Regions from separate parts of the Streptomyces ferrugineus genome, predicted to be linked through region 2. Evidence: riboswitches for the same ligand, from Rfam matches in the RefSeq annotation. Region 2 holds a riboswitch; the other holds the start of a gene.
What was found. A riboswitch is a leader RNA that binds a small molecule or an ion and turns the genes downstream of it on or off. The one in region 2 is predicted to bind glycine.
Positions count from the first base shown of each region.

Region 1: it holds a riboswitch for glycine, as region 2 does, so the genes downstream of both, gcvP (aminomethyl-transferring glycine dehydrogenase) here and gcvT (glycine cleavage system aminomethyltransferase GcvT) in region 2, are expected to answer to the same signal.

Region 1 covers NZ_CP063373.1:3,482,407-3,491,756, forward strand. The annotation lists gene IM697_RS15900 (DNA polymerase IV) at 1-1,162, shown strand, start outside; gene IM697_RS15905 (PRC-barrel domain-containing protein) at 1,372-1,779, opposite strand; glycine riboswitch at 1,894-1,989, shown strand; gene gcvP (aminomethyl-transferring glycine dehydrogenase) at 2,166-5,051, shown strand; gene IM697_RS15915 (TOBE domain-containing protein) at 5,141-5,560, opposite strand; gene IM697_RS15920 (hypothetical protein) at 5,636-5,803, opposite strand; gene IM697_RS15925 (hypothetical protein) at 5,856-6,377, opposite strand; gene IM697_RS15930 (SAV_915 family protein) at 6,724-7,119, shown strand; gene lysA (diaminopimelate decarboxylase) at 7,116-8,450, shown strand; gene IM697_RS15940 (extracellular solute-binding protein) at 8,958-9,350, shown strand, end outside.
Region 2 covers NZ_CP063373.1:8,064,854-8,074,203, forward strand. The annotation lists gene IM697_RS35920 (ABC transporter substrate-binding protein) at 1-762, opposite strand, end outside; gene IM697_RS35925 (ABC transporter permease) at 839-1,837, opposite strand; gene IM697_RS35930 (enhanced serine sensitivity protein SseB C-terminal domain-containing protein) at 2,200-3,000, opposite strand; gene IM697_RS35935 (enhanced serine sensitivity protein SseB) at 3,098-3,889, opposite strand; gene IM697_RS35940 (AAA family ATPase) at 4,824-5,498, opposite strand; glycine riboswitch at 5,669-5,772, shown strand; glycine riboswitch at 5,773-5,905, shown strand; gene gcvT (glycine cleavage system aminomethyltransferase GcvT) at 5,944-7,062, shown strand; gene gcvH (glycine cleavage system protein GcvH) at 7,234-7,611, shown strand; gene glyA (serine hydroxymethyltransferase) at 7,650-8,921, shown strand; gene IM697_RS35960 (L-serine ammonia-lyase) at 9,013-9,350, shown strand, end outside.

The DNA.
Region 1 (9,350 bases), 4.6 Mb from region 2:
GTCGCCGCTGGTGGAGCCGCTGAGCCTGGACGAGGCGTTCGTGGATCTGGAGGCCGGGGAGGCGGCCTGGGACGAGGCGTCGGCGCGGCTGGTGGGGGCGAGGTTGCGTGCGGACATACGGGCGGTCACCGGCCTGGCGGGGTCGGTGGGGCTTGCCGCGTCCAAGATGCTCGCGAAGATCGCCTCGGAGCAGGCCAAGCCCGATGGCATGGTGGTGATCGAGCCGGGGACCGAGCGGGCGTTGCTCGGGCCGATGTCGGCGCGGACCCTGCCGGGGGTGGGGCCGGCGACCGGAGACCATCTGCGGCGGGCCGGGATCCATACGGTCGAGGAGATCGCCGAGGCCGGGGAGGACGAGCTCGTGCGGCTGCTGGGCAAGGCGCATGGGCATGCCCTGTACGCCATGGCGCTGGCGCACGACGAGCGACCTGTGGTGGCCGAGCGGGAGACCAAGTCGGTGTCCGTCGAGGACACGTACGACGTGGACATCCACGATCGGGTTCGGGTGGGGATGGAGGTGCAGCGGCTGGCGGATCGTTGTGTGCGGCGGCTGCGGGAGGCCAGCTTGTCGGGGCGGACCATTGTGCTGAAGGTGCGGCGGTACGACTTTTCGACGCTGACCCGGTCCGAGACGTTGCGTGGACCCACCGATGATCCCGGTGTGGTGCGGGAGGCGGCCGCGCGGCTGTTGGAATCCGTGGACACGACGGGTGGCGTGCGGTTGTTGGGGGTCGGGGTGAGTGGGCTGGCCGACTACACGCAGGAGGATCTGTTCGCGCAGGCTGCGGGGGAGCGGGAGGGACGGGACGACTTGGAGGAGCGGGGGGAACAGACGGTGGGGGGCGGTGACGTCGAGCCGGTGGTTGCTGTGCGGGGGGTTGAGGGGGCTGGTGAGCGGCGGTGGCTTGCGGGGCACGATGTGCGGCATGTCGAGTACGGGCACGGGTGGGTGCAGGGGAGCGGGCTGGGGCGGGTGACCGTGCGGTTCGAGACGCCTGGGTCGGAGCCGGGGCGGGTGCGGACGTTTCGGGTTGATGATCCGGGGTTGGAGCGGGCGGAGCCGTTGCCGTTGGTGGCTGCGAGAGGGGGAGCGGATGGGGGTGGAGGTGGCGAGGTGCCTGGTGGGGCGATTGGGGCCGATGGGGCTTTGGGGGCGGGGTAGGGCTGGGAGCGGCTGAGGGGCTGAGTGTGGCTCGACCGGCGTGTGGAGTGCCGTGGGGGTTGGGCCGCTCGTCCGCGCCGACGGAGGGGCCGCTGCGCCCACCCGTGCCGCCCCAGCGGCACGACTGCCCGCGGCTGTGTCGGTTCGAGTGGCCGAGGTGCTGAAGCCGTGGGTCGAGCTGTCGGCGGCTACCTGCGCGGAACGGGGTTCTATGGGCGGGTATGTGGTGTTCTCGGGTCGTTGTCGTCCGGGGAATCCGTGGAGGCCAGGGTGCCGAAGTCCCGGTCAGGCGGCGGGGGTGGGGACGCTACGTCCAGGCCGTAGTGGTGGTAGAGCTGTAGTTCCTGTTCGGGGGAGAGGTGGCGGCCTACGCCGAAGTCGGGGGCATCCTTGATCAGGGTGCGGTCGAAGGGGACGTGGAGGGTGCCCTCCACCAGTTCGCTGGGCTCCAGGGGGACGAAGGCGTCCCGGGAGAACAGGCCGGTGCGTATCGCCGCCCATTCCGGCACTCCGGTCGCGTCGTCGAGGTAGACCTCGTCGATGGTGCCGATCTTGGTGCCGTTGCGGTCGAAGGCCTTGCGGCCGATCAGGTTGCGCGGATCGATGTCGGTCTGCACGGGCCCTCCACTTGGTCGCAAGTCATCCGTAAGCACTACGAAAAGGCAGATTGGTGAGAGCGGCCACTCGAAGGCCCGTGCGTCGGCCTCGCTGGTAGTCTTTCAAGCGGCTGCTGACCCCGTGCGGGAGAGTCCTCCGGACACCATCGGAGGCGCCGAAGGAGCAAATCCTCCCCGGAATCTCTCAGGCCCACGTACCGCACGGACGAGGTCACTCTGGAAAGCAGGGCGGGTGTCGACGGCTTCCGCTCTCACCGACGGTGAAAGCCGGAGGCCCTCGGGCGATCCGGTGAAGCTCTCAGGTTGAGATGACAGAGGGGGAGGCCGTCCGGGTACCCGCGCCGTGGTGCCCCTCGAAGGTCGCGTCAGACCAGGAGGCCTCCGCAATGACCGCCCACCGCATTCCGCTCTCCGAGCTCGAACAGGGGATTCCCTTCGAGCAGCGTCACATCGGCCCCGATCATGAGGCTCGGGCCAAGATGCTCGCCCAGGTCGGGTACGGCTCCCTCGACGAGCTCACGGCCGCCGCGGTACCTGATGTGATCAAGAACGCCGACTCTCTCGATCTGCCGGGAGCGCGTACCGAGGCCGAGGTGCTCGCCGAGCTGCGATCTCTCGCCGACCGCAACCAGGTGCTGGACTCGATGATCGGGCTCGGGTACTACGGGACCTTCACGCCGCCGGTCATCCTGCGGAATGTCATGGAGAACCCTGCCTGGTACACCGCATACACGCCGTATCAGCCCGAGATCTCGCAGGGGCGGCTCGAGGCGCTGCTCAACTTCCAGACCATGGTCGCCGACCTCACCGGGCTGCCGACCTCCGGTGCCTCGCTGCTCGACGAGGGGACCGCCGCGGCCGAGGCCATGGCGCTGTCCCGGCGGATGGGCAGGAACAAGAAGGGGCTGTTCCTGGTCGACGCGGATGTGCTGCCGCAGACCGTCGCCGTGATCGAGACCCGTGCCGAACCTGCGGGCGTCGAGGTCGTCGTCGCCGACCTCAGCGGCGGTATCCCGGCCGAGATCGCCTCTCGTGAGATCAACGGCGTGCTCCTTCAGTACCCGGGAGCCTCCGGTGTCGTACGGGACATCAAGGCCGTCATCGACCAGGCCCATGAGCTCGGCGCCCTCGTCACCGTCGCCGCCGATCTGCTCGCGCTCACGCTGCTGAAGTCGCCCGGAGAGCTCGGGGCGGACATCGCGGTCGGTACGACGCAGCGGTTCGGTGTGCCGATGGGCTTCGGCGGGCCGCACGCCGGCTACATGGCCGTACAGGAGAAGTTCGCGCGCAGCCTGCCCGGGCGGCTCGTGGGCGTGTCCGTGGACGCCGACGGGAACAAGGCGTACCGGCTGGCTCTGCAGACGCGTGAGCAGCACATCCGGCGGGAGAAGGCGACCAGCAACATCTGCACCGCTCAGGTGCTGCTCGCCGTGATGGCCGGCATGTACGCCGTGTACCACGGGCCCGAGGGGCTCAGGAGCATCGCCCGGCGGACCCACCGCTACGCCTCGATCCTCGCCGCGGGGCTCACCGCGGGCGGTGTCGAGGTCGTGCACGGCTCCTACTTCGACACGCTCACCGTGCGCGTGCCCTCGAAGGCCGCCGAGGTCGTCGCCGCCGCCCGGCAGAACGGCGTCAACCTGCGCCTCGTCGACGCCGACCACGTGTCCGTCGCCTGCGACGAGACCACCGCGCGGGCCCAGCTCGGGGCCGTATGGACGGCGTTCGGCGTTGAGGGGGACATTGAGGCGCTGGACGCGGCGACCGAGGACGCCGTTCCGGGCGCGCTGCTGCGCACCGACGACTACCTCACCCACCCCGTCTTCCACCAGCACCGCTCCGAGACCGCGATGCTGCGCTACCTGCGCAGGCTCGCCGACCGCGACTACGCGCTCGACCGCGGCATGATCCCGCTGGGCTCCTGCACCATGAAGCTCAACGCGACCACCGAGATGGAGCCGGTCACCTGGCCGGAGTTCGGGCAGCTGCACCCCTTCGCGCCCGCCGAGCAGGCGCAGGGCTATCTGACGCTCATCCGTGAGCTGGAGGAACGTCTCGCCGAGGTCACCGGCTACGACAAGGTGTCCCTCCAGCCCAACGCCGGCTCGCAGGGTGAGCTGGCCGGGCTGCTCGCCGTGCGCGGGTACCACCGAGCCGGCGGCGACGAGCAGCGGACCGTGTGTCTGATCCCGTCCTCCGCGCACGGTACGAACGCCGCCAGCGCCGTCATGGCCGGCATGAAGGTCGTCGTCGTGAAGACCGCCGAGGACGGCGAGATCGACGTCGAGGACCTGCGGGCCAAGATCGAGCAGTACCGGGACGAGCTCGCGGTGCTGATGATCACGTACCCGTCGACGCACGGCGTGTTCGAGGAGCACGTCGCCGACATCTGCGCGCAGGTGCACGACGCCGGCGGGCAGGTGTACGTCGACGGCGCCAACCTCAACGCGCTGGTGGGCCTGGCCAAGCCGGGGCACTTCGGCGGTGACGTCTCGCACCTGAACCTGCACAAGACCTTCTGCATCCCGCACGGTGGCGGAGGCCCGGGCGTCGGTCCGGTGGCGGTGCGTGAGCACCTCGCGCCCTATCTGCCCAACCATCCGCTGCAGCCCGCCGCCGGGCCCGAGACGGGCGTCGGCCCGATCTCGGCCGCGCCCTGGGGCTCCGCCGGGATCCTGCCGATCTCGTGGGCGTACGTCCGGCTCATGGGCGGCGAGGGGCTGAAGCGGGCCACACAGGTGGCCGTGCTGTCCGCCAACTACATCGCCAAGCGCCTCGAACCGCACTACCCCGTGCTGTACAACGGCCCGGGCGGGCTCGTCGCGCACGAGTGCATCATCGATCTGCGGCCGCTGACCAAGGCCACCGGAGTTAGCGTCGACGACGTCGCCAAGCGGCTGATCGACTACGGCTTCCACGCGCCGACGATGTCGTTCCCGGTGGCCGGGACGCTGATGATCGAGCCGACCGAGTCCGAGGACCTGAGCGAACTCGACCGGTTCTGCGAGGCGATGATCGCCATCCGCGCGGAGATCGAGAAGGTCGGGTCGGGCCAGTGGCCCGCCGAGGACAACCCGCTGCGGAACGCTCCGCACACGGCGGGCGCGCTGGGCGGTGAGTGGGAGCACGCGTACGGCCGTGAGGAGGCCGTCTTCCCGGCCGGGATGTCGGCCGCCGAGAAGTACTGGCCGCCGGTGCGCCGCATCGACCAGGCCTTCGGCGACCGGAACCTGGTGTGCTCCTGCCCGCCCCTGGACGCCTACGAGGACTGAGCGTCACAGGAGTCGCAGCAGGGGGTCGCGGCAGACGAAGCGAAGGGCTGTGTCCGGCCGGGAGTGGTCGGGCGCAGCCCTTTGTCGCGTCATGCCGTCGTCAGGGCCACCTCGGTCGCCTCGATGAGTGCCACGACCGGGACGCCGGGGGACAGGGCGAGGTCGGTGGTGGCGTCCCTGGTGACGGCCGCGGTGAGGGCGCCGCCCTCGACCTCGATGTTCACCGACGCCATCGCGCCGCCGGTGGCGATGCCGGTGACCGTGCCCGGGAGCCGGTTGTGGAGGGGCAGGTCCTTGGCCGGGGCGGTGGCGAGGGCGATGTGGGTCGCGGTCACGAGGGCGTTCACGGCGGTGCCTTCGGCCAGGCCGAGCTCCTCGACGGCCGACGGGGCGACCGCGGCGGTGAGGTCCTGGCCACCGGTGAGATGGACGTCGACCATGGCCATGGCCTCGCCCGGAGTGATGGCCGTGATCGTGCCGGGGAGCTGGTTGCGGATGCTCAGGCTCATGGGGACGCCTCGTGTGGTGCAGCTTGCCGTGGTATGCGGCTTTTGCCTCCCATTTTGCCTCCCACCGTAATCGCGCTACGGCCTCATCGGGGTGGGTGCGGGCGGGAACTTGAGGCCGGGGTTGGCCGTGAACTGGACGAGGGGGTGACCGCCGCCCTGTCCGCCCGCACCGTGGGCGAGCTGGCCGAGCTGACGCTGGACCTGCCGGCTCCGACGGGCGCTGGCCGGCGGGATCCGGGACATCGAACACGCCAGGGTCAGAACACGCCGGTGGGCCCTCCCCGGCGCACCCCGTTCAGACGATCCCGGACGACCTGAGCACCGCCCGCGCCTCCGCGTCGTCGATCTGCAGCCGCAGTCGCTCCAGTACGTCGATGCCCTCGCGCAGCGTCCCGCTCGCACGTGAGCGGCGTACTCCGGTGTCCAGCTCGTGCCACAGCAGAGGGTTCTCGACGAGGATCCGCGGATCCAGTTCCAGGCGGCGGCCGTCCGCATCGCACAGGGTCAGGTGTGTCGCCAGGTCGCCGTACTGTCGCACGGTCACCAGCTGGTCGGTGCGCACCGCCTGACGCCGTACCAGGCCGCGCACGGCGAGCCAGCCCGGGCCGGCGGTCACGCGCTGGGGGAGCAGGATCGTGAAGAGTACGGCGGTCATGACCAGCCACAACATGGCGCGCGGCGGTGTCAGGGTGTGCCCGTCCCAGTCGACCACCAGGGTCATGCCGCAGAAGAGCAGCGCGCAGCCCGCGGCGAACCGGGCGCCGTCACGCCAATGGCGGTCGCCGGTCGGGCACGGGCGCGGTCTGCTTCCGTCCACAGTGCAGACCGTAGGGGGACCAGGCGTCCGAGCGGATGCGGCTGACGCTGCTCTGACGCCTTACGGCTCATCGTTGACGCGATCCCGATGGCCGCGGCCGGTTCAGCCGGTGTGCAGAGGGCCGCCAGGACCGGTCGCGGGAACCTGCGGAGGGCGGGCAAGCCCCCGGCGTCAGCAACCCGTCAGCGTCCGGCCGATCGCCGTCAGTATCGCGTCATGAGGCGTCCGTAACCCCGGGACACCGGGCATAGCGTCAGTGGCACGCCCCGGCTCGCCTCCCCGCGTCCGGGGCCGTCAAGCCCTCGACGGACCGAATCCGGTCCAGCTCGGATCTCCCGGAGGCCCCATGACGGACATCCTGTACGACGAAGACCCGGAGCCCTCTGATCGGTTCCCGGCCGGCCCTCTGTACGTTCCGGTCCGGCCGGGACCGGCCGCCTGCGCGGCCCGCCTCTTCCGTACGCCCATCGGCGACCGTACGGCCGTGGGGTTCACCTCGCGGCGGAAACTGACCGCGACCCTCGGCCCCGACCAGTCCTGGATCCGGCTCGCCGAGCCCGCCCTGCGCTCCCTGACGGCACCGCTCGGTGTCACCACCGTCACGGTGGATCCCCGGTTCTGCGCACCGCCCACGCCGTCCGACGCGACGCACGCAGAGCAGCCCGTCGGTCCCCGTCTTCCTGACGGCGCTTGGGACTTTCGTGCTCTGCGTGTGGATGGGCCGAGGGGGGTCGTGCGATGACCGCAGTTCACGAACCGGCCGTGACCCCGGCGGCCGACGCGCTTTCGGTGTGGCCCGCCTCGGCCGTCGAACCCCGCGACGGCGAACTCGCCGTCGGCGGCGTGGCGCTCGCCGAGGTCGCCGACCGCTTCGGCACCCCTGTCTACGTCATCGACGAGGGCGAGGTCCGCGAGCGCTGCCGTACCTACAGGCATGTCTTCCCCGAGGCCGAAGTCCTGTACGCGGCCAAGGCGTTCCTGTGCCGGGCCATGGTCCACTGGGTGGACGAGGAGGGCCTGGGCCTGGACGTCTGCTCGGCCGGTGAGATGGAGCTCGCCGTCACCACCGGCTTCCCGCCGGAGAAGATCGTGCTGCACGGCAACGCCAAGTCCCCGCGCGATCTGGACACCGCGCTGCGCCTCGGGATCGGCCGTATCGTCATCGACAGTCCGTCGGAGATCGCCCGGCTGGCGGCGGCGGTCGGGTCCGACGGTCGTCAGAAGGTGATGGTCCGCGTGGTGCCCGGCATCAGCGCCGGCGGGCACGAGAAGATCCGCACCGGCAGTGAGAGCCAGAAGTTCGGCCTGTCCATCAGGGACGGGTACGCACAGCACGCCATCGCCCGGATCCTGGACCAGGCGCAGCTCGAACTCACCGGCCTGCACTGCCACTTGGGCTCGCAGATCACCAGCGTCAAGCCGTACCTCGCCGCCGTACGCCGTATGGTCGGCCTGATGGCCCGGCTGTACGAGCAGCACGGCCTGGTGCTGCCCGAACTCGATCTGGGTGGCGGCCACGGCATCGCCTACCGCCCCGGCGAGCCCGCCCTGGACCTCATCACGCTGGCCCGCAAGGTGCGTGCCGAACTCGGTGAGGCGTGTGCGGCGGCCGGGCTCACCGTGCCCCGTCTCATCATCGAGCCGGGGCGCGCCATCGCGGGTCCGGCCGGGATCGCTCTCTACCGCGTCCTCGCGGTCAAGCGGACCGGCGCGCACACCTTCGTCGCGGTGGACGGCGGCATGAGCGACAACCCCCGGCCCGCCCTGTACGGGGTGCGTTACGCGCCCCGCCTCGTGGGCCGGCACAGCGCCGCCGCGACGGGTCCGGTGTCCGTGGTGGGCCGGCACTGCGAGGCGGGCGACATCCTCGCCGCCGATGTCGAACTTCCCGACGACATCCGCCCCGGGGACCTGCTCGCCATCCCGGCCGCCGGCGCCTACCACCTGTCCATGGCCTCCGGTTACAACATGGTCGGCCGCCCGCCGGTGGTCGCCGTGGACGACGGCCATGCGCGGCTCCTGGTCCGCCGCGAGTCGCTGGAGGACATCCGCAGCAGGGACGTGGGCCTGTAAACCGAGGCCCGCCCCCGAATGGCAGTGGCGCGTCCCGTGCCCTTGTCGCGCCCCATGCCTGCCCTTACAGGTTTCGTTCCGTAATGTTCGTCGGTCAGATCGAATGTTTCGGCCGCGGAGGACGGCTGAAGCATATGCGGGCCTACGACCCCCGTCATCGGCGGCTTCAATCCCGCCCCGGCGCCGCATCTCCACCGCGTCGGCGGCTGGTGGTGCCTGATGCTCGCCGACGGCGGGTCGTCGGCCGGGTCGTGGGCGTGTGGGTCACCGAGCGCAGCGCCGGCGTTCGACTGGTTCGTGTGCGTCCCCCAGGGGGTCGCGCCAAGCCGTGACGGCCGTCGGCGGGTTGACCCGTCAGATTCACCGCGTACAAGGGGTTGCCACCGTTTGGGAGCTGTCTCTAGGGTGCGGCAGCAACGCAGCTTTCTGGATCCATTACGAAACTTTCGATCCAGGCGATCCGGTGGACGGCCATGGACGAGCCGTCCCGTACCCAAGGAGCGCATGATGGGCGACCCGGGACTGTCCCGCAGAGGCTTCCTGGCGGCCTCCGCCGCGGCCGGTGTGGGCGTGACGGCACTGAGCGGTTGCGGCGGCGACTCGGACGGAGGGTCGTCGGACGGCACGACCACCATCGAGTGGTGGAACATCTCCACCACCGAGCCGACGAAGAGCGTGTGGGCGGCGCTGGCCAAGAAGTTCGAGGCCCAGAACCCCAAGGTGAAGCTGAAGATCGTTCAGCTGGAGAACGACGCCTACAAATCGAAGATGACGGCGCTGATCGCCTCCGGGAAGCTCCCCGACATCTTCCACACCTGGGGCGGTGGCGTCCTCAAGCAGCAGGTCGACGCCGGGCTGGTCGAGGATCTCACGGACCGTACGAAGGACTTCGCCGACGGC
Region 2 (9,350 bases):
GGGGTTGCGCACCAGGACGATCTGCTTGCCCTCCTCGTACTTCTGGAACTTGTACGAGCCGGAGGAGACGACCTTCTTGGTGTAGTCCACACCCGTGTCCTTGGCCCGCGGCACGGGGGCCGTCTGCGGGGCGCTGACCAGGTAGTCGAACTCGGAGAACGACTTGTTCAGGTGGAAGACGATCGTGTGGTCGTCCGGGGTCTCGATGGACGAGATGCCCTTTTCGCTCTTGTCCTTGTAGGGGCCCTGGTACTTGTCCGGGTCGTCCAGCAGCTGCTGGAAGTAGTTGGGGCCGAGGGAGAGCACGTCACGGGCGAAGTTCGAGCGCTCCACGGCGTACTTGACGTCCTTGGCGGTGACCGGGGTCCCGTCCTCGTACTTGACGCCCTGGCGAATCTTGTACGTCCAGGTCTTGCCGCCGTCGCTGGGCGTGCCCTTGCTCTCGGCGAGGTCCGGGACGAGCTCGTTGCCCGCCTCACCGGGGCCGGGCTTGAACGTCATCAACGGACGCGCGTAGAGGCGGCTGAAGTTGTAGCCGTAGGCGTAGTACATGTTGCCCGGGTCCAGGGACTCGGGAGCATCGGAGCTCGCGTAGGTGACCGTGCCCCCCTTGTGCGTGGACTCGTTCACGACTCCCTTGGTCGCGGCGTTGGCGCCGGCGCCCTTGGACGTCTCTTTGCCGTCGTCGGCTTTGCTGCAGCCCGCCAGAAGCAGACCGGCGCAGCTGGCGGCCGCCACTGCGGCCATTGCTGACCTTCGCATGATGGTCGGATTCCCCTTCGTAGGTGGACATTTGGGTGGGACGTCGGGTCGCGGCCGGGCGCGGCGACCGCGGACGTCAGCGGCTGCGGGGGTCGAGTGCGTCCCGGAGGCCGTCACCGAGCAGGTTGAAGGCCAGCACCGTGACGAAGATCGCGAGGCCGGGAACGATCATGTACTGCGGGTCGACCTCGAAGAAGTCGACGGCCTGGTTGAGCATTCCGCCCCACGACGCCTGGGGCGGCTGGATACCCACGCCGAGGAAGCTCAGCGAGGCTTCGAAGAGGATGTTCGTCGGGATGAGCAGCGTCGCGTAGACGATGATCGGCGCGACGAGGTTGGGCAGGAGTTCCTTGAAGAGGATGTACGGGCCGCCGGCGCCCATCCCCCGGGAGGCGTCGACGAACTCGCGCTCCCGCAGCGCCAGGGTCTGACCGCGCACGATGCGCCCCATGTACGGCCAGTTGAAGAAGCCGATGACGAAGATCAGCACGGAGATGTGCAGGGGCAGCCCTTCGAGGCCGAAGGCACCGCCCTGGAGCGTCGCGGAGATGGCGATGGCGAAGAGGAGCAGCGGGAACGCGAGGAAGGTGTCCATGAGGCGGCTGACGACGGTGTCGACCCGTCCTCCGTAGTAGCCGGCGACCAGGCCCATCACCGTGCCGATGGCGACGGACAGCAGCGTCGCGCCGAAGGCGACGACCAGGGAGACCCAGGAACCCTCCAGGATGCGCGCGAGGATGTCCCGGCCGAACTTCGGCTCGACACCCAGCGGATGGTCCCAGCTCATCCCACCGAAGTCACCCTTGGGCAGAGAGGTGTTGGGGTCGATCAGGTCCTGGTGAAAGGCGTTGGGGTCGAGCCCCAGCACTGCCTGGAGCGGGCGGGACAGGACCGCCACGAGGATGAGCAGCACGACAACGATGCCGCCCGCCACCGCGACCCTGTCGCGCTTGAAACGGGTCCAGGCGATCTGCCCGAGTGACCGGCCCTCGATCTTCTCGGACTCGACCCCCTTCAGCACGACCTCCGGCTGGGCGTCGGCCTGCGATCCGGTGGTCTCGATCGGTGCCGTCACGGTGCGTCTGACCCCTCTCGGCCGACGGTTGTCGGCCCCCCTGGCTGCCGCTGTAGCGGTTGCTCCAACTCGCACACAGAACCTACCGGTCCGTGTCTTGCCGGGAGTCTTCAACGCTTTGGCGATCTGTTACCAGAGCTGGCGAGGAAAGTATGCGCAACCGTGATGCTGGCTGCGAGGTTCCGTTATCCGAACAGTGGATAACGGCCGCCGGACGGACGTCAGTTGGGGCGTATGAGGGCGGACCGGGACCTTCCGATCGTATCTACGCGCGGAGATTCGCCTGGGAAACCGAAGTTGACGGCCCTTTGCGCTGACGACAGCCGGGTCTGCGACCGGTCGGAAGGCCAGCCCATGAATGATCAGTAACGGCCCTGTGGCGGTGGGTAGCCGTAGCCGGCCGCCGGCGCCTGTGCCGGGGCGACGGCGTGCGCCTCGCGGTCGTAGAACGGACGGGCGGCGGCACGCATCCACATCGCGACCGGATCGTCGTCGTCGGACATCGCCACGGTCGACACCGGCAGCCCGTCCGGGACCGCGCCGATCGACTGGAGCATCATCGAGCGCACCGCGTCCACGGCCGGCGGGCTGGTGTCGTACACGTCGAGCCCGATCGCGAGATACGGCGCGCCGAGGGCCGGCTGCACCCAGGCGCGGCGCAGGGAGCGGACGGCGGGGGTGCGGTGGGCGTTCTGTGCGAGCAGGGCGTAGAACTGCGGGATCTCGATGCCGGGTTCCGACAGCCGCAGCGGGCCGGCGGGCTGGCGGTCCAGGCCGGTGGCGATGCGGCGCAGGTCGAGCCAGGGGATGCCGACGCCGCCGCCCGGGGCGTGCGGGTTGAGCCACAGGCCGTAGTGGTCCGGGTAGAGGGTGCGGGCCACGTCGACTCCGTCGACCACCTCGTAACTGCGGTTCCAGCCGCTGGCCGACAGCTCCTGGGCGGAGGTGACGCACGGCGCGTAGCCGTATCCCTCGACCTCCATGTTTCCGTACTGGGCGTCCGGGGAGCCGGACTGGCCGTGCCACAGCAGCATCCAGACCTGGCCGTTGTTCGGGGTGGCGAGGGCGCGCAGGAGGGCCTCGTAGGCGTCGTAGCGCCCGGGCGTCACCTGGCGCAGCATGTGCTCGACCTGTCCGGTCGAGGTGGTGCCGCTCGCGCTCACCTTTTAACCGCCCCTTCGCGAAGTCCGTTTTCGCAACAAGCTTAAGCGTTGAGAGCTCGGGACCTGATGTGGTCTGCGGGCCGCGGGTCGTGCGACGTCAGAAGTCCCGCTGGTAGAAAGGGCGTACCCGCTGCCGCATCCAGTCGATCACCGGATCCTGGGCCACGTCGAGCAGGACCAGGTTGACCGGCCACTGGACCGGGGCACGGCCGAGGGCCCGGGCGAGGGCCTCCATGGGGGCCGCTCGCAGGTCGCCGTCCCAGTGGGAGAGTTCCACGCCTATGAACATCACCGGGGTGGCCGTCTCGATCGCCGCGAGGCAGCGGCGGGCCGTCGCCACCACGCCGGTCCCCGCGAACTCGGCCGACGCCGCCGCGAGGAAGTCGACCGGGTCCTCCTGCCAGTCGGGCTCGTAGAGCTTGACGCGGCCCCCGGAGGTGAGGCCGTCCAGCGGCGTACGGCCCACCCGGCACAGTTCGGCGACCGCCGCCGGCGGGAGGGGGACGCCGACCACGCCGTCCGGGTTCAGGGCGATGCCGACCTGCGGGGGCAGTCCGCGGGCGAACTCCACGGCCGGGGCGACGGTGTACGCCATGTGGGAGCCGACGACCTGGCGGAACTGTTCCTCGGAGCTGAACACCGGGACGTATCCCTGGCCCTCGATCTCCACCGTCGGCAGGTCCAGCGGGCCGCTGTGCGGACCGCCGCCGCCCGGCAGGGGCACCCAGACGAAGCTGCGGCCCAGCACCTCGAGGATCCGGCCGCCCGCCGAGGGCATGCCGAGGGAGGCCGAGAGCACCTCCTCCAGTTCGTTGCCGGGCCAACCGCCGTGCGGATGGAGGTGGGCCGGGGCCGGGAAGTCCGCGGGGAGATCCGCTGGGAAGTCCATCTGTGTCTGACCGCCTGCTGTGAACCACGTCTGAGGCTCAGAAGGCTATCGGGTGTCCGGCCGGTCCGGACCAGGGACGGTCACACCGCGCACGCGACGACAGTCCGACCGCGCGCGTGGCCGCGTGCGTGCGGCTGGTCGGAACGTGCGTGCGGCGGTCGGCGCGTGCGTGCGGCCGCCGGCACGTGCCTGCGGTCGGTCGGCGCGTGCCTGCGGTCGGTCGGCGCGTGCCTGCGGTCGGTCGGCACGTGCCTGCGGCCGGTCGGCACGTGCCTGCGGCCGGTCAGCGTCCCTGCGGCCAGTCGGCGCCTACCTACGGCGGTCAGCGCTTGCCTGCGGCGGTCGCACCGCGCACAACGACAGTCCGACCACGCATGCAGCCGGTCGCCGCGTGCCTGCGACCAGTCGGCGCGTCCCCGCGGCCGGTCAGCCCGTCCCCGCGACCAGTCGGCAGGTGCCGTCGGCGGTCAGCGCTTGCCTGCGGCGGTCGGCACGTGCCTACGCCGGTCGGCGCGTGCATGCGGCGGTCGCACCGCGCACAACGACAGTCCGACCGCGCATGCAGCCGGTCGCCGCGTGCCTGCGACCAGTCGGCGCGTCCCTGCGGCCGGTCGGCACGTCCCTGCGGCCAGTCGGCGCCTACCTACGGCGGTCAGCGCTTGCCTGCGGCGGTCGCACCGCGCACAACGACAGTCCGACCGCGCGTGCGGCCGGAAGGCACGTGCCTGCGGCCAGTCGGCACGTGCCTGCGGTCGGTCGGCGCGTCCCTGCGGCCGGTCGGCGCGTCCCTGCGACCGATCAGCGCGTCCCCGCGGCCAGTCGGCGCGTCCCCGCGGCCGGTCGATCACGGCATGTGGTGGGCTGGGCGCCGTATCGTCCGGCAGCGCCGCATGGCGTCGGCACGGGAGGTCGGGAGCGCACGGGCCGCGGGCGGTCAGCCTGCGAAGCCGATCCGGCGCAGGACGTTCGCCGCCTCCCGGTCCAGCAGCACCGCGGAGTCGCAGCCCCGGGGCAGATGGCCCTTCTCCACCGAGCGCAGCAGGTGGCCGGCGGCCCTGCGGTGGCGCAGGAAGGCGTAGCGCGAGACGCCCCGGCCGCGCTCGCGCTGGCCCTCCAGGGCCGTGTCCGGGGTCACGTCGAGCAGCAGCAGATGCAGCGTGCCGCCGCGGCGGCGGGCCTCGCGGGCCAGCCAGGCGCGTACCCAGGCCTGGGTGCCGCAGTCGTGCACGACGACGCCCTCGCCGGAGCGCAGCGCGCGGCGCAGCCCGGCGTAGTGGGCGAGGCGGACCAGGGGACGGTAGATCGCGTAGGGCAGGAAGCCGGACATACGGGCGTCCCAGCGGTCCCGGGTGTCCTGGGAGTCGATGCGGATGCCCTTCACCGCCCGCCTCATCAGGGTGGACTTGCCGCTGCCGGGCAGGCCGGTGATCACGACGAGGTCCTCGGGGGCGAAGAGCAGCGCGTGCGGACTGTGGCCGGAGCGCTCGCGCAGATCGCGGACCACGGGCGCGGGGCACTGGGCGCGGGCTTCGACACCGGGGGCCGCGGGCTGCTTGGGCAGCGCGATGCCCGAGGTCGTGGCGTACGCCGTGGTGCGGTTCACCGTCATCGTCCTCCTCCGGGGTCAGGATTCCCCATCCCCACTGAGCGTAAAGAGAAGGTAATAGAGGATCTCTCGCTTTTTCGTTCGCTTCCTGCCACAAGCCGGTTACAGACATGCCCTGCCGCGGGGCGGTCCAGGCATGCAATGATGTCCGCGCCAACTGCATACCGGCCGTTTGAATCCGCGCGGGAGAGTTCCCAGCAGTGCAGTGCAGCGCTGGGACGCCGAAGGAGCAAGTCCCTCCCTTGAATCTCTCAGGCCCCGTTACCGCGCGGGCGAGGCACATCTGAAAAGCGGGCCGCCCCCTCGCCCTGGACGACAGGCGAGGCGTGGCCCCACCCAAGGTGCAAGCCGTGATCGTCCCTGTGGCGGTCGTGGCGAACCTCTCAGGTTCCGATGACAGATGGGGAGGAACGACCTCGCCCGTCCTGCCTTGGGAGACGACCGTCCGATGAGCAGTACCCCACTCCGTCACACCGCGCTCGATGCCCTGCATCGCTCGCTCGGCGCGACGATGACCGACTTCGCCGGCTGGGACATGCCCCTGCGCTACGGCTCCGAGCGCGACGAGCACAACGCCGTGCGGACGAAGGCCGGGCTCTTCGATCTCTCCCACATGGGCGAGATCACCGTCACCGGCCCGCAGGCCGCGGCCCTGCTGAACCACGCCCTGGTCGGCAACATCGCCTCCGTCGGCGTCGGCCGCGCCCGCTACACCATGATCTGCCAGGCCGACGGCGGCATCCTGGACGACCTGATCGTCTACCGGCTGGCCGAGACCGAGTACATGGTCGTGGCCAACGCCTCCAACGCCCAGGTGGTGCTGGACGCGCTGGTGGACCGTTCCGCCGGCTTCGACGCCGAGGTGCGTGACGACCGGAACGCGTACGCGCTGCTCGCCGTCCAGGGCCCCGAGTCCCCCGGCATCCTGAAGTCCCTCACCGACGCCGACCTCGACGGCCTGAAGTACTACGCCGGCCTGCCCGGCACCGTCGCCGGAGTCCCCGCGCTCATCGCCCGCACGGGCTACACCGGCGAGGACGGCTTCGAGCTGTTCGTGAAGCCGGAGCACGCCGTCGAGCTGTGGCAGGCGCTGACCAAGGCGGGCGAGGGCGTCGGCCTGGTCCCCTGCGGGCTGTCCTGCCGGGACACGCTGCGCCTGGAGGCGGGCATGCCGCTGTACGGCCATGAGCTGTCGACCTCCCTGACCCCCTTCGACGCCGGGCTCGGCCGGGTGGTGAAGTTCGAGAAGGAGGGCGACTTCGTCGGGCGCGAGGCGCTGGCCGAGGCCGCCGACCGCGCCGATCGGAACCCGCCGCGCGTCCTGGTCGGCCTGATCGCCGAGGGGCGTCGCGTCCCGCGCGCCGGGTACCCGGTCGTCGCCGGCGGCGAGGTCGTCGGCGAGGTCACCTCCGGCGCCCCCTCCCCCACCCTGGGCAAGCCCATCGCCATGGCGTACGTCGACGCCGCGCACTCGGCGCCGGGCACGGCGGGCGTCGGTGTGGACATCCGCGGCAGCCACGAGCCGTACGAGGTCGTGGCGCTGCCGTTCTACAAGCGGCAGAAGTAGCGCCAGAAGAAGAGACTGACAGCGGTGCGTGCGTGGCCCCGCGCACATCCCCCGCCGATCACACACGCGCCGATCACACCTGCATCGTTCCCACCTGCATCGATACATATCGATACATATCGAGCAGTCCCCCTTTCCCACCACTCCCGCGCGTACAGGAGAATTCAGGCCATGAGCAACCCCCAGCAGCTTCGCTACAGCAAGGAGCACGAGTGGCTGTCGACCGCCGAGGACGGCGTCTCGACGGTCGGCATCACGGAGTTCGCGGCGAACGCGCTCGGCGATGTCGTCTACGCCCAGCTCCCCGAGGTCGGCTCGACCGTGACCGCGGGTGAGACCTGCGGCGAGCTGGAGTCGACGAAGTCGGTGTCCGACCTGTACTCCCCGGTCACCGGCGAGGTCACCGAGATCAACGAGGACGTGGTGAACGACCCGGCGCTGGTGAACTCCGCCCCCTTCGAGGGTGGCTGGCTGTTCAAGGTGCGCGTCGCGGAGGAGCCGGCCGACCTGCTCTCCGCCGACGAGTACGTGGCCCACACCGCCGGCTGAGGAGTCGTATCCGCATGTCTTCCCCCATGTCTTCTCCCATGTCCGACAAGTCCCTTCTGAACACGCCCCTGCACGAGCTCGATCCGGCGGTGGCCGCCGCGCTCGACGCCGAGCTGGAGCGTCAGCAGTCGACCCTGGAGATGATCGCCTCCGAGAACTTCGCGCCGGTCGCGGTCATGGAGGCGCAGGGCTCGGTCGCCACCAACAAGTACGCCGAGGGCTACCCCGGCCGCCGTTACTACGGTGGCTGCGAGCACGTCGACGTCGCCGAGCAGATCGCCATCGACCGGGCCAAGGAGCTGTTCGGCGCGGAGTACGCGAATGTGCAACCGCACTCCGGCGCCTCCGCCAACCAGGCCGCCCTGTTCGCCCTCGCCCAGCCCGGCGACACCATCCTCGGCCTGGACCTGGCGCACGGCGGCCACCTCACCCACGGGATGCGGCTGAACTTCTCCGGCAAGCAGTTCAAGGTCGTCCCGTACCACGTGGACGACTCCGGTCTCGTGGACATGGCCGAGGTCGAGCGTCTGGCCAAGGAGCACCGGCCGAAGGTGATCATCGCCGGGTGGTCGGCGTACCCGCGGCAGCTCGACTTCGCCGCGTTCCGGCGGATCGCCGACGAGGTCGGGGCGTATCTGTGGGTGGACATGGCGCACTTCGCGGGGCTGGTCGCGGCGGGGCTGCACCCGAACCCGGTCGAGTACGCGGACGTCGTCACCTCCACCACCCACAAGACCCTGGGCGGGCCGCGCGGCGGCATCATCCTCGCGAGGAAGGACTTCGCGAAGAAGCTGAACTCCTCGGTCTTCCCCGGTTTCCAGGGCGGCCCGCTGGAGCATGTGATCGCGGCCAAGGCGGTGTCCTTCAAGGTCGCCGCGTCGCAGGAGTTCAAGGAGCGCCAGCGCCGTACGGTCGAGGGCGCCAGGATCCTCGCCGAGCGGCTGACGGCGGCCGATGCCCGTGCGGCCGGGGTGAACGTGCTGTCCGGCGGCACGGACGTGCATCTGATCCTGGTCGACCTGCGCGCCTCCGAGCTGGACGGACAGCAGGCCGAGGACCGGCTGCACGAGGTCGGCATCACGGTCAACCGCAACGCCGTCCCCAACGACCCGCGTCCGCCGATGGTGACGTCGGGCCTGCGCATCGGCACCCCCGCCCTGGCCACCCGCGGCTTCACGGCCGAGGACTTCGCCGAGGTCGCGGACGTCATCGCCGAGACGCTGAAGCCGTCCTACGACGCGGACGCGCTCAGGGCCCGGGTCAAGGCACTGGCCGACAAGCACCCGCTGTACCCCGGTCTGAACAAGTAGTTCCTTTTTGTGGGGTGTCCCGCACACTGGTCGGTGAGCGGCGGGGCACCCCGCGGAAACCTTTCGCACCACCCCGTATTGAGGAGTCCCCGTGGCCATCTCGGTCTTCGACCTGTTCTCGATCGGCATCGGCCCGTCAAGCTCCCACACGGTGGGCCCGATGCGCGCGGCGGGCATGTTCGCCCGCCGGCTGCGCAACGAGGGCGTGCTGCCCTCCGTCGCGTCGATACGCTCCGAGCTGTACGGCTCGCTCGGCGCGACCGGCCATGGCCACGGCACCCCCAAGGCGGTGCTGCTCGGCCTGGAGGGCGATTCCCCGCGCACGGTGGACGTGGAGACCGCCGACGAGCGGGTGGAGAGGATCAGGTCGGAGGGCCGGCTCAGGCTCCTCGGCGACCACGAGATCCCCTTCGATTTCGACAAGGACCT